Linked DNA regions of Cohaesibacter sp. ES.047. The protein of the gene in region 1 interacts with the protein of each later gene in a pairwise test. Links are inferred from orthologs where the notes say so. Each region holds a gene or a part of one and is shown in the gene's direction. Other genes may lie near its edges. The genes, in order: recA and dprA.

Region 1 (6,335 bases):
AAGTTCGATGGGTTTGAATGGGTGGATGATGAGGCTCAGCTTGAGCGCTGGCAGAAGGGCGCGACCGGCATTCCCATTGTCGACGCTGGCATGCGCGAGCTGTGGCAGACCGGATACATGCACAATCGGGTTCGGATGATTGTGGCGTCATTTCTCATCAAGAACCTGCGCATCGACTGGCGCAAGGGCGAGGCCTGGTTCTGGGATACGCTGGTCGACGCGGATCTGGCGAGCAACAGCGCCAGCTGGCAGTGGGTGGCGGGCTGTGGTGCCGATGCTGCTCCCTATTTCCGGGTGTTCAACCCGGCCCTGCAGGCGGAGAAGTTCGATCCGAAGGGCGATTATATCCGCCAGTATGTTCCCGAATTGGCGCGTTTGCCCCAAAAGCACCTTGCCAAACCATGGGAGGCACCCGAGGCTGTTCTCAGCGAGGCCGGGGTCGCGCTGGGCAAGGACTATCCGTTGCCAATGGTGGACCTCAAGAAAAGTCGAGCGGCGGCGCTTGAGGCCTATCAAGCCCTTTCCTGAGAGCCGTTTTTCGCTCTTTCTGTTTCATCCATTCTCCTGCGATCATGGGCGTCTTGCCTTGTCGATTTGCGAACGGTATGGCTAGGGGCCAACACGCCGTGCAGCGGCACAGAATTCCATTGTAAAGAGGATATTGCTGATGACCCCTACACAGGTCGAGATGGTGCCCTATGATGATCGTCGGTGCCAATTGGGGGAGGGGCCGCTCTGGCATCCTTTGCGCCATCAGCTCTTCTGGTTCGATATCATCGGCAAAAAGTTGTTGAGCCGACAGGGGGATAAGCCTCAGAGTTGGTCCTTTGACGAGCAAGTCAGCGCGGCCGGATGGGTCGACAGGGACCGTTTGGTGATCGCCAGCGAGACTGCATTGTTGCTCTTTAATCTGGAGACCGGCGAGACCTCGCGCCTGTGCCATCTGGAGGCGGACGATCCAAGCACCCGCAGCAACGACGGTCGCGCCGACCCCCTTGGTGGCTTCTGGATCGGAACCATGTCCAAGTCTGAAAAGAAGCCCGATGGCAGCGTTTACCGGTGGTATAAAGGTGAATTGCGCCAGCTCTATACCGGGATTCTTGTGACCAATGCGACCTGTTTCGCCCCCGGCGGGCGGGTGGCCTATTTCACGGATACGCCGACAAAGCTGGTCAAGCGCGTTGCCTTGGATGCGGATGGCTGGCCGAGCGGAGAACCGGAGGTGTTTCTGGATCTGCGCGAGGCCAATCTCTATGCTGACGGTGCCGTGGTTGATGCTTTGGGCAATGTCTGGATTGCCTTTTGGGGCGGCTACAAGGTCGCAGCCTTTCGTCCCGACGGCAGTTTGATGCGAGAGATTTCGGTGCCTGCCAAGCAGGTGACCTGCCCGGCCTTTGGCGGGAAAGATCTCAAAACGCTTTTTGCCACATCGGCCGCGACCAACATTTCAGAAGATCTCATGGCCCAAGAACCACACAATGGATGTGTTTTCTCTCTTGCACTGGATATCGAGGGGCAACCGGACAATCAGGTGTTCGTTTGACAATGGCGGGAGACCGTACCCCGGCCATTTTGATCAAACCTGTCGCTCGAATCATGAAAAGCTGAGTTCAGTTCGAAATGGTGGCAAAATAGGGATAAGTTTCCCCCGTCGGAACATGTTGAGAACAAATCAAATTTTCATACTATTTTCAGAATTTTAAGAGAAGTATTGCTAATGAGAACAAAATATGTACATTAATCATAGTTGCAAGAACGTGTCTGCTATGAAGAATGGAACACAAAATGATTCAAAACAGCCTCAGACTGGTTGAAGGAAGCAGCATGGACAAGACAAAGGCATTGGAAGCGGCCCTGTCGCAGATTGATCGCGCATTTGGTAAGGGATCAGTGATGAAACTGGGCCAGCGCGAAGTGGTCGAGATCGAGTCCATTCCCACCGGATCGCTCGGGCTCGATATAGCATTGGGTATCGGTGGCCTCCCCAAAGGACGTATCATCGAAATCTACGGGCCGGAATCCTCGGGCAAGACAACATTGGCGCTTCATGTGGTTGCAGAATCGCAAAAGCGCGGTGGCATATGCGCCTTTGTGGATGCCGAGCATGCGCTGGATCCTCTTTATGCACGCAAGTTGGGCGTGGATATCGACAATCTGCTGATCTCGCAGCCGGATGCTGGCGAGCAGGCGCTTGAGATCGCTGATACGCTGGTGCGCTCTGGTGCTGTCGATGTTCTGGTTGTCGATTCCGTTGCTGCTCTGACCCCGAGGGCCGAGCTCGAAGGTGAAATGGGCGACTCCCTTCCCGGATTGCAGGCACGTTTGATGAGCCAGGCAATGCGGAAACTGGCCGGATCCATTTCCCGAACCAACTGCATGGTCATCTTCATCAACCAGATCCGTATGAAGATCGGTGTGATGTTCGGTAGCCCCGAGACGACGACCGGCGGTAATGCGCTGAAATTCTACGCTTCCGTCCGGCTTGACATTCGCCGGATCGGCTCGATCAAGGACCGCGATGAAGTGGTCGGCAACCAGACCCGCGTCAAGGTGGTCAAGAACAAGGTGGCCGCGCCGTTCAAGCAGGTTGAATTCGACATCATGTATGGCGAAGGGGTGTCCAAGCTTGGCGAGTTGCTCGATCTGGGCGTCAAGGCCGGCGTCGTTGACAAGTCAGGGGCCTGGTTCTCCTATGACAGCCAGCGTCTGGGGCAGGGGCGTGAGAATTCCAAGACCTTCTTGCGCGAAAATCCGAAGATCGCCAACGAGATTGAAGCGGCCATCCGTCAAAGCGCAGGGCTGGCCGAAAGCCTGATGGCGCCGCCTGAAGCTGATGAAAAGGACGACGACGCATAGTCGGATCGTTCCTGACGAACCGCTGTTCGCCTGTTCGATGGACAACACGGAATTTGGAAGGGCTGCCGTTACGGTAGCCCTTTTCGCGTTCTGATTTCCTTTTCTGATGATTGCCCCCGCAATCGGGCCGAATTGCATGACAGGGCCCTTATTGAGCGCCAAATAGAGCAAATTCGGCAAAGAAGCTGATGAAAGGTCCGGCCTGTGCCCCCAAAGTGATAGACAGAGGCACGATGGCTCGTTAAAACCGCGAAGTGACAATTTGGAGACAATTCCAGGTCTGTTGCTGCGTTCGACCCCGGCATTCGAAACCGGACGGCAGGCGCCGGGCAACGTCCTGACAAGGTCAATCTGCTTTCGGGCAGTCAAATATGATTGGTGCAGTATGAGCGGTGTAAATGAAATTCGGTCCACATTCCTGAACTATTTCGGCGATCATGGTCATTCCATTGTCGAGTCAGGTCCTCTGGTCCCTCGCAATGATCCAACGCTGATGTTCACCAACGCAGGCATGGTGCAGTTCAAGAACGTTTTCACCGGGCTTGAGACGCGCGACTATTCGCGCGCAACCACATCGCAGAAATGCGTGCGTGCCGGCGGCAAGCACAACGATCTGGACAATGTCGGCTATACCGCCCGGCACCATACCTTCTTTGAAATGCTCGGCAACTTTTCGTTCGGCGATTACTTCAAGGATGACGCGATTGAGCTGTCCTGGAATCTTATCACCAAGGAATTCGGATTGCCGAAGGACAAACTTCTCGTCACGGTCTATTCCGAAGACGAGGAAGCATTCAATCTGTGGCGCAAGATTGCCGGCTTGTCCGAAGACAAGATCATCCGCATTCCGACGAGCGATAACTTCTGGTCCATGGGCGAAACCGGACCTTGCGGCCCGTGCTCTGAAATCTTCTATGATCACGGCGATCACATCTGGGGTGGCCCTCCGGGGTCGCCTGAGGAAGATGGAGACCGTTTCATCGAGATCTGGAACCTCGTCTTCATGCAGTATGAGCAGCTCTCCAAGGACAAGCGCGTCGACCTGCCAAAGCCGTCTATTGATACAGGCATGGGATTGGAGCGCATCGCGGCCGTGCTGCAGGGCACCCATGACAACTACGAGACCGATCTTTTCCGCGCCCTCATTCACAACAGTGTGGATTTGACCGGCGTCGATGAAATTGGAGAGGCGGCGGCGAGCCATCGCGTGATCGCGGACCATCTTCGCTCGACCAGCTTTCTGATTGCAGATGGCGTTCTGCCCTCTTCTGACGGACGCGGCTATGTTCTTCGCCGAATCATGCGCCGGGCGATGCGCCATGCCCGTCTTCTGGGGTCTCAGGATCCTGTGATCTACAAGATGGTGCCAACGCTTATTCGCGAAATGGGACAGGCCTTCCCGGAACTTGTGCGGGCTGAAGCCCTTATCACCGAAACGCTCAAGCTTGAGGAAGCCCGGTTCGGCAAGACCTTGAGCCGGGGCCTGCAGCTGCTCGATGATGCAACGGATGGCCTTGGCGAAGGCGATCGCCTTGATGGTGAAACCGCATTCAAACTTTACGATACCTTTGGCTTCCCGCTCGATCTGACGCAGGATGCGCTGCGCAGTCGCGACATCGAAGTCGACACCGATGGCTTTGACACAGCCATGGAACGTCAGAAAGCGGAAGCTCGGGCCAACTGGGCCGGTTCCGGTGAAGCGGCAACCGAGGCTGTCTGGTTCGATGTAGCCGAAAAAGTTGGTGCAACGGATTTCCTCGGCTATGAAACCGAAAGCGCCGAAGGCGCGGTTGTTGCCCTGATCAAGGATGGCGCAGAAACCGATGGACTCAAGGCCGGAGACGAAGGCGCGATCATTCTCAATCAGACACCATTCTATGGGGAATCCGGTGGTCAGGTTGGCGACACGGGCGCGATGATTGCCGATGGGGTGCGCTTCGAGGTCAGCGATACGGTCAAGAAGGCTGGCGGCATGTTCGTGCACATGGGCAAGATGATCGAAGGCAGCACGAAGATCGGCGATGCGCTTGAGCTCAAGGTTGCCAGTGAGCGCCGGGGGGCGATCCGCGCCAACCATTCGGCAACTCACCTGTTGCATGAGGCCCTGCGCGAAACGCTGGGCGCCCATGTTGCACAGAAGGGGTCGCTCGTAACGCCGGAGCGTTTGCGGTTTGACTTCTCGCACCAGAAGCCTGTCAGCGAAGACGAAATGAAGCACATCGAAGACATGGTCAACGAGATCGTGCTGCAGAACGGTGCTGTCGAAACGCGCATCATGGCGGTTGATGATGCCATCGAGGCCGGAGCCATGGCACTGTTTGGTGAGAAATATGGTGATGAGGTCCGCGTGGTCTCTATGGGCGAAGCGGTGCGCGGTGAGAAGTCTGGCAAGACCTATTCGGTGGAGCTTTGTGGTGGTACGCATGTCAAACGCACCGGCGATATCGGGCTTTTGACGGTTGTCGCCGAAAGCGCAGTGGCGGCCGGTGTCAGGCGCATTGAGGCCCTGACTGGCAGCGAGGCACGCCGTTATCTGCAGCAGCAAGATGAGCGCACCAAGGATGCTGCCGCGCTGCTTAAAGTCTCCCCCAATGATCTTCTGGAGCGTCTCGAAGCACTCGTTGCAGAGCGTCGCAAGCTGGAGAAGGATCTGGGAGATGTGCGGCGCAAGCTGGCCATGGGTGGCGGTTCTGATGGTGATGCCATCGAGGAGGTCGCTGGTGTCAAGTTCATGGCGCGTGTGGCGGAAGGCGTTTCACCCAAAGACCTCAAAGGTCTTGTCGATCAGGGTAAAGACAGCGTCGGCAGTGGTGTCGTGATGATGATCGCGGTGGGCGATGACGGCAAGGTCGGCGTGGTTGTGGGGGTCACCGATGACCTGACAGAACGCTTTAATGCTGTCGACATGGTCAAGAAAGCCGCCGAGCTTCTGGGTGGTCGTGGCGGCGGTGGTCGTCCTGACATGGCGCAGGCTGGCGGCAAGGATGCGGCTCAGGCTGATGCGGCCATTGATGCCGTGCGCGGTCTGATCTCCGGGGCCTGAAACCTGAATTATTTTTCAGGGCATGCGCTATCAAAGTTTGAAAGGCCGGGTGAAAATCCCGGCCTTTTTTGCGTTGGCCGTCAACGCAAATCAACTGTCCCAAGCGCTTTGGGGCTAAATGATAAAATTCAGGGAAACGTGGATTTGGTGGAAAAAAACAAGGGTGACTGCCCGATCATACGAGGTGGTGGGCAAGCGGGTGATCAGACAGTCACCGGCTATTGCTAGCCGCCTAATTGGTAACTCAACTGTCAGACGTGGTAAACATGTTTTGGTACAATATATCCAAGTATTATCTTGCAGATAGGTGAGTAGGGCTTTGCGAAAATTATGTTTCGCGCCGCAAAGATAGTAAATTATTGATTTGTATCCAATTTTTGATTTCGTTTGTTCTGTCTGGCTCCGAATGAAATGTGTGTCTGATTATTTCTCTTCG
Region 2 (6,356 bases), 300 kb from region 1 along the record:
AAGCTTCCGGACACCAGACAGAAGCGCAGCGTTTGGCGCCACAAATCACGAACTTTCCTCTCAGCCTCTTGCGACAGAAGCCGACTCCACCTATAGCTCTACATCTAGCGAAACCTCAGACAACGCTAGGACGAAGATCGTGGCATTTGCGCACCGCCATCTGCTCGGAATTGACGGGCTAACCCCTCCGGAAATCACAAACCTGCTTGATCTGGCTGAAGAAGCCGTGACAATCTCCCAGCAGGTTGAAAAGAAGAAAACGGTCCTCAAGGGCCGCACACAAATCAATCTCTTCTTTGAAGCATCCACCCGCACACAAAGCTCCTTCGAGCTGGCCGGAAAACGGCTCGGCGCGGACGTGATGAACATGGCGGTGAAAAACTCCGCCGTCTCCAAAGGCGAGACCCTCCTCGACACAGCCCTGACGCTCAACGCGATGCATCCGGATATTCTGGTGGTGCGTCACGCGGCAGCAGGAGCCCCGCAACTGCTGGCCCGCAAGGTCGGCTGCTCGGTGATCAACGCAGGGGACGGCGCCCACGAGCACCCCACGCAGGCGCTGCTCGATGCCTTGACCATCCGCCGGCACAAGGGCAGGTTCGACAATCTCGTGGTTGCCATCTGCGGCGACATTCTCCACTCGCGCGTTGCCCGCTCCAATATCCTTCTGTTGTCGGCCATGGGCGCGGAAATCCGGCTCATTGCTCCGACGACGCTTTTGCCCGCCAACGTGGAAGCCATGGGCGTCAAATGCTTTCAGGACATGCGCAAGGGGCTGGACGGGGCAGATGTCGTCATGATGCTCCGCCTGCAGCTTGAACGCATGAGCGGAGCCTTTGTCCCCTCGATCCGCGAGTATTTCCACTTCTATGGTCTGGACGAAGACAAGCTCTCCTGCGCCAAGCAAGACGCCATCGTCATGCACCCCGGCCCGATGAACCGCGGCGTCGAAATCGACAGCTCGGTTGCAGATTCTGGCCGCTCGGTCATTCACGAACAGGTGGAAATGGGGGTAGCGGTCCGCATGGCGGTTATCGAGACCCTCGCCAAGAACACCATCGAATTCGGCCCCGTCGAGCAGGAATAGGGACAAGACAATGCCTGAGAAGAACCAAGCCCCCTTTGCGCTCACCAACGTGCGCCTGCTCGACCCGTCCACCGGGCTCGACGAACGCGGCGCCATTCTGGTTGAAGACGGCAAGGTCAAGGCCATCGGCGCCAACGTTGGTGCACAACTGCCAACCGACATCTTGCGTGTCGATGGCGGCGGCAAAATCGCAAGCCCCGGCCTTGTCGACATGCAGGTCACGACCGGCGAACCGGGAGCAGAGCACCGCGAAACACTCAAAAGCGCCAGCCGCGCGGCTGCGGCCGGTGGCGTGACCACCATGGCCTGCATGCCAGACACGGATCCGGTCATCGACGACATCGCTCTTGTCGATTTCATCAAACGCCGCGCCCGTGACACCGCCCGTGTTCACGTCGAGCCCTACGCCGCCATGACACGGGGTCTCGCTGGCAAGGAAATGACCGAAATCGGCCTGATGCTCCAAGCCGGTGCCGTCGCGCTGTCCAACGGTCGGCGCGCCATCACCAACGCCCAGATCATGCGCCGGGTGATGACCTATGCCAACGATTTCGGAGCCCTCGTCGTCCATCATCCCGAAGATCCCGATCTGGTCGGCAACGGCGTGATGAACCTTGGCGAAACCTCCACCCGCCTTGGCCTTCCCGGCATTCCGTCCGAGGCAGAAACCATCATGGTGGCCCGCGACGTGCGCCTTGCCCAGCTTACTGGCTGCCGCTATCACGCAGGACAGATCTCCTGCGCCGAAAGCCTCGATATCATTCGCCGCGCCAAAGACAAGGGGCTCAACGTGACGTGCGGGGTTTCGATCAACCATCTCACGCTGAATGAAAACGACATTGGCCTCTATCGGACCTTCTACAAGATGTCGCCCCCGTTGCGCAGCGAAGAGGAACGGCAAGCCATGATCGAGGGTGTTGCCGACGGCACCATTGACGTGATTGTCTCCGCCCATGATCCTCAAGACGTGGATACCAAACGCCATCCCTTCGCGGAATGTGCGGACGGAGCAGTCGGTCTTGAAACCATGCTCTCGGCGGCCATGCGCCTTATCCACAGCGAACAATTGACCTTGATGCAGGCCTTCAAGGCGCTTTCCTGCACGCCCGCCAAGCTTCTGGGACTGCCATCGGGCACCCTAAGCCCGGGAAGTCCGGCAGATATCATCGTCTTTGATCCGGAGGTTCCTTGGGTCATGGATCGCGACGAGTTGCGCTCCCGGTCGAAGAACACCGCCTTTCACCAGGCACGGCTGAATGGCCGGACCCTTCAAACCTACGTCGATGGTCAGCAGGTTCACCATTTCGATCCCAGCTGATAGCCTGTAGTATGTTGATGACGAAGGACCGGGCAATCTCTACCCGGTCCTCACTGACCGAAGGACGAATGACATGCCGGATCCCATCACCTGGAGCCATTCCCTGCCATATCTGATCACGGCCCTGATCTTTGGCTACGTTCTTGGCTCGACCCCCTTCGGCCTCATCCTGACCCGCTTTGCCGGATTGGGCGATGTCCGCTCGATCGGCTCGGGCAACATCGGCGCAACCAATGTGCTGCGCACAGGCAACAAGCTGGTCGCGGCCCTCACCCTTCTGGGCGACCTGCTCAAAGGCACACTGGCGGTTCTCATAGCCAATGAATGGGGCGGCGAAACCGCCCACGTGGCCGGCATGGGTGCCTTTCTGGGCCATCTCTTCCCCTTCTGGCTCGGCTTCAAGGGAGGCAAGGGCGTGGCGACTTTCCTCGGTGTTCTGCTCGGCCTCTACTGGCCCGGCTTTTTGCTGTTCGGCTTTGTCTGGCTCGCCACCGCCTATATCACCCGCTATTCCTCTTTGTCAGCGCTGATTGCCAGTGGCCTCACGCCGTTCGCCATGATCGGATTTGGCGAATGGCAACTCGCCGAGCTGTTTGCCGTTCTTGCTGCCCTTTTGTGGCTCAAGCACAAATCCAATATCAACCACCTCGCCAACGGCACGGAAAGCAAGATCGGCCAAAAGCAAGCGCCACCCGATTCTGAGACAAATGAGCCTATGGCAAACGAGGCACAGCCACCACAAAAACCTCTCTAGGATAACAAGGAGGGGCAGATGCAGAGCGATGAAACCGGCGAACACGACAACCAGACTGGGGATGCGCAGGAGCCGCATCGTCTCTCCGACAAAGAGCGCTTTGATTGGCTAAGGCTCATTCGATCAGAAAGCATTGGCCCGGCCACCTTCCATGATCTGGTGCGCTGCTTTGGCAATGCGGGCAAAGCCCTTGAGCAAGCACCGGATCTGGCGCGTCGAGGCGGTGCCCGCCGCCCCATTCGTATTGCTGCGGCAAGCGACATCGAACAGGAATGGCAACAGGTGCATCAATCCGGAGCTCGATTTGTCGCGCTCGGCGAGCCGGACTATCCAAGAGCACTGGCGCACATTCACGCGCCTCCCCCCATCCTGACCCTTGCGGGAAAAGCCGAACTGGCCCAGAAAACCGTGCTCTCGATCGTCGGATCGCGCAATTGCTCCGCAATCGGCATCAAGCTGGCACGCATGCTCGCTTATGATCTGGGTGCGGAGGGCATCACCATTGCCTCTGGTCTGGCGCGCGGGGTCGATACGGCTGCCCACCAGGGGAGCCTTTCGACCGGGACTATTGCCGTGGTTGCAGGCGGTCTCAATCGTATATTCCCCAAGGAAAATCTCGATCTTGCCCACGATATCGCACGGCAGGGATTGCTGGTTTCTGAAATGCCGTGGAACTGGCAGGGACGCTCACAGGATTTCCCGCGCCGCAACCGGATCATATCCGGTGTCGCAGCCGGTACATTGGTGATCGAGGCAGCAAAGCGGTCCGGCACGCTGATCACGGCACGCTATGCTCTGGAACAGGGGCGCGAGGTTTTTGCCATCCCCGGCTCTCCGCTCGACCCGAGAGCCGAGGGCACCAACAATCTTATCAAGCAGGGTGCGAGCCTTGTCTGCAACGCCGAAGATATTCTGGCAAGCTTGACGCAGCAGTTGCCCTATTCCCGGCCCCTTGCTGGCAGCATCAAGGAAAGCGACATCTCGAACTCAGCCGATCGCCTTGAGGAAGATCCGGGCGGCGCTGTGCGAGACGCCTTTGTCAGGATCCTCAGCCCGACACCGATCACCATGGACGAACTGGTCCGCCAATCGGACCTTTCGCCCGGAGATGTACAAATGTTGCTTCTGGAGTTGGATCTGGCAGGCAAGCTTGAGCGCCACGGCAATCAGTCGGTTTCGCTCATTCCCTAGTGACGCCTTCCCTAGTGACGCCGATACATTGTGGGCCGATAGAGTGTGGGCCGATAGAGTGGGACGCGCAAGATTTGCCGCTGCACCAGCAACCCCACCGACCGGCATGCGCCGCGCCCGCTTTGTCACCTGATATTTTCCGTCAATCAAACGCGCATCAATCGGGCGTGCCTACCGAGCTCCCGTTCATTGCTTTTGCCTTGATCGTTCCCGGCCGGATCTGTTTTGAGACTTCCATCGCTTCGATCTGCGCCATCTCCAAAAGATAGACCAGCATTGCCAGTTCACTCTGGCGCGCCATCTGGGTCAGATCTTGCAAATGCGCATAAATATAGTCCGCTGTCTTGGCTGACGAACCGCGCGAGGCTTCCGTTGCACTGTCTCTCACAATGATTACTCCGAACTCCGGTGCTGCATTCGCCCGAAGAGTTTTGGAACTGGTTTCCAGTGCTGACGAGCAAATCAACACCAGCTGAATTATTTAGTTGCACCAATATAATATATATATCCTTAGTTGCAACTCCATATTTTCGACGCATGTGTGAAAGACAAAATAACTGATCCGATTTTGCTTCCCGCCCTTGACCTTGATGAGGTAAGCGGTCATGTGACTGAGGTTGAAGATATAAGAATCAGGGAAAACCGCCACCAACCGGTCACAACTTTGTCGTGTTCGCAGAATAGTGGTGGGGAAGAAGAAGTACGGATCTCCTATGGACGTAGTCATCGTAGAATCACCAGCCAAAGCCAAAACCATCAATAAGTATTTAGGCAGCAATTACAAAGTTTTGGCATCATATGGGCACGTTCGGGACTTACCGTCTAAAGATGGTTCGGTCTTGCCGGACGACGACTTTGCCATGACCTGGGAAGCCGACGCGAAAAGCAAGAAACGGCTCTCCGAAATTGCAGATGCCGTCAAACAATCCGACCGTCTCATCCTCGCGACTGACCCTGATCGCGAGGGAGAAGCCATCTCTTGGCACGTACTTCAGGTGTTGAAAAACCGCCGCGGCGTGCTCAAGGACAAGCCGGTCCAGCGGGTCGTGTTCAACGCCATCACCAAGGAATCCATTCTCGAAGCGATGAAGCATCCACGCGACATCGACACGCCGCTGGTTGATGCCTATCTGGCTCGCCGTGCGCTCGATTATCTCGTCGGCTTCACCCTGTCGCCCGTACTTTGGCGCAAGCTTCCCGGTGCCCGTTCAGCAGGGCGCGTTCAATCGGTTGCCTTGCGCCTTGTATGTCAGCGCGAGGAAGAAATCGAACAATTTGTTCCGCAGGAATACTGGTCGATCGTCGCGGACCTGCAAACTGCAGGCAACGCCGATTTTCAAGCCCGACTGGTCGCCGTGGATGGCAAGAAGAAAGGCCGCCTCGACATCCCCAACGGAACCGAGGCAGCCGACATCAAGGGGCTGATCGAAGCGGCGGATCTGCGCATCCGGTCTGTAGAAGCCAAGCCGGTTCGGCGCAACCCGTTCGCCCCGTTCACCACGTCGACATTGCAGCAGGAAGCCTCTCGCAAGCTGGGCTTTGCCGCCGCCCGCACGATGCAGATCGCCCAGAAACTCTATGAAGGGGTTTCCGTTGGTGGCGAGACAACCGGTCTCATCACTTATATGCGTACAGATGGTGTGCAGATCGCCCCCGAGGCCATTGGCCCCATCCGCGCTGAAATCGAGAAAGAATTCGGCAAACAGTATCTGCCTGACAAGCCGCGCATCTATTCCACCAAGGCCAAGAACGCTCAGGAGGCCCACGAGGCCATCCGCCCGACCGATGTTGTGCGTCATCCAAAACAGATGGCCCAATATCTCGATGAGGAACAGCTCAAACTCTACACGCTGATCTGGCGCCGGACCATGGCCAGCCAGATGGAATCGGCCCAGATGGAGCGCACCACCGTCGATATCGTCGCCCGAAGCGGTTCACGCAGCGCAGACTTGCGCGCCACCGGCTCGGTCGTTCGCTTTGATGGCTTCCTTACTCTTTACACCGAG

Evidence for each region.
Region 2: the proteins of recA (region 1) and dprA interact in binary tests that used the Bacillus subtilis proteins (3 or more experiments, as listed by UniProt). The link is inferred for Cohaesibacter sp. ES.047 from one-to-one orthologs.

The regions. Positions count from the first base shown.
Region 1 is NZ_LT907844.1:4,883,675-4,890,009, reverse strand. Bases 1,028-3,820 are described here. They hold recA (recombinase RecA), read left to right. Parts: upstream 1,028-1,785; coding sequence 1,786-2,856; downstream 2,857-3,820. Other genes in these bases: alaS (alanine--tRNA ligase), read left to right, coding at 3,242-3,820; CPH65_RS22695 (SMP-30/gluconolactonase/LRE family protein), read left to right, coding at 1,028-1,543. Also shown: CPH65_RS22700 (deoxyribodipyrimidine photo-lyase), read left to right, coding at 1-528; more of CPH65_RS22695, read left to right, coding at 668-1,027; more of alaS, read left to right, coding at 3,821-5,899. UniProt on the Bacillus subtilis protein: Multifunctional protein involved in homologous recombination, DNA repair and competence.
Region 2 is NZ_LT907844.1:4,588,622-4,594,977, forward strand. Bases 2,450-5,263 are described here. They hold dprA (DNA-processing protein DprA), read left to right. Parts: upstream 2,450-3,177; coding sequence 3,178-4,350; downstream 4,351-5,263. Other genes in these bases: plsY (glycerol-3-phosphate 1-O-acyltransferase PlsY), read left to right, coding at 2,479-3,159; CPH65_RS21030 (hypothetical protein), read right to left, coding at 4,508-4,738; topA (type I DNA topoisomerase), read left to right, coding at 5,064-5,263. In the rest of the region: CPH65_RS21010 (aspartate carbamoyltransferase catalytic subunit), read left to right, coding at 140-1,087; CPH65_RS21015 (dihydroorotase), read left to right, coding at 1,098-2,405; more of topA, read left to right, coding at 5,264-6,356. UniProt on the Bacillus subtilis protein: Protein that helps load RecA onto ssDNA during transformation. Binds cooperatively to circular ssDNA, is able to bridge different segments of DNA. Favors the loading of RecA onto SsbA- or SsbB-coated ssDNA and formation of RecA-DNA filaments.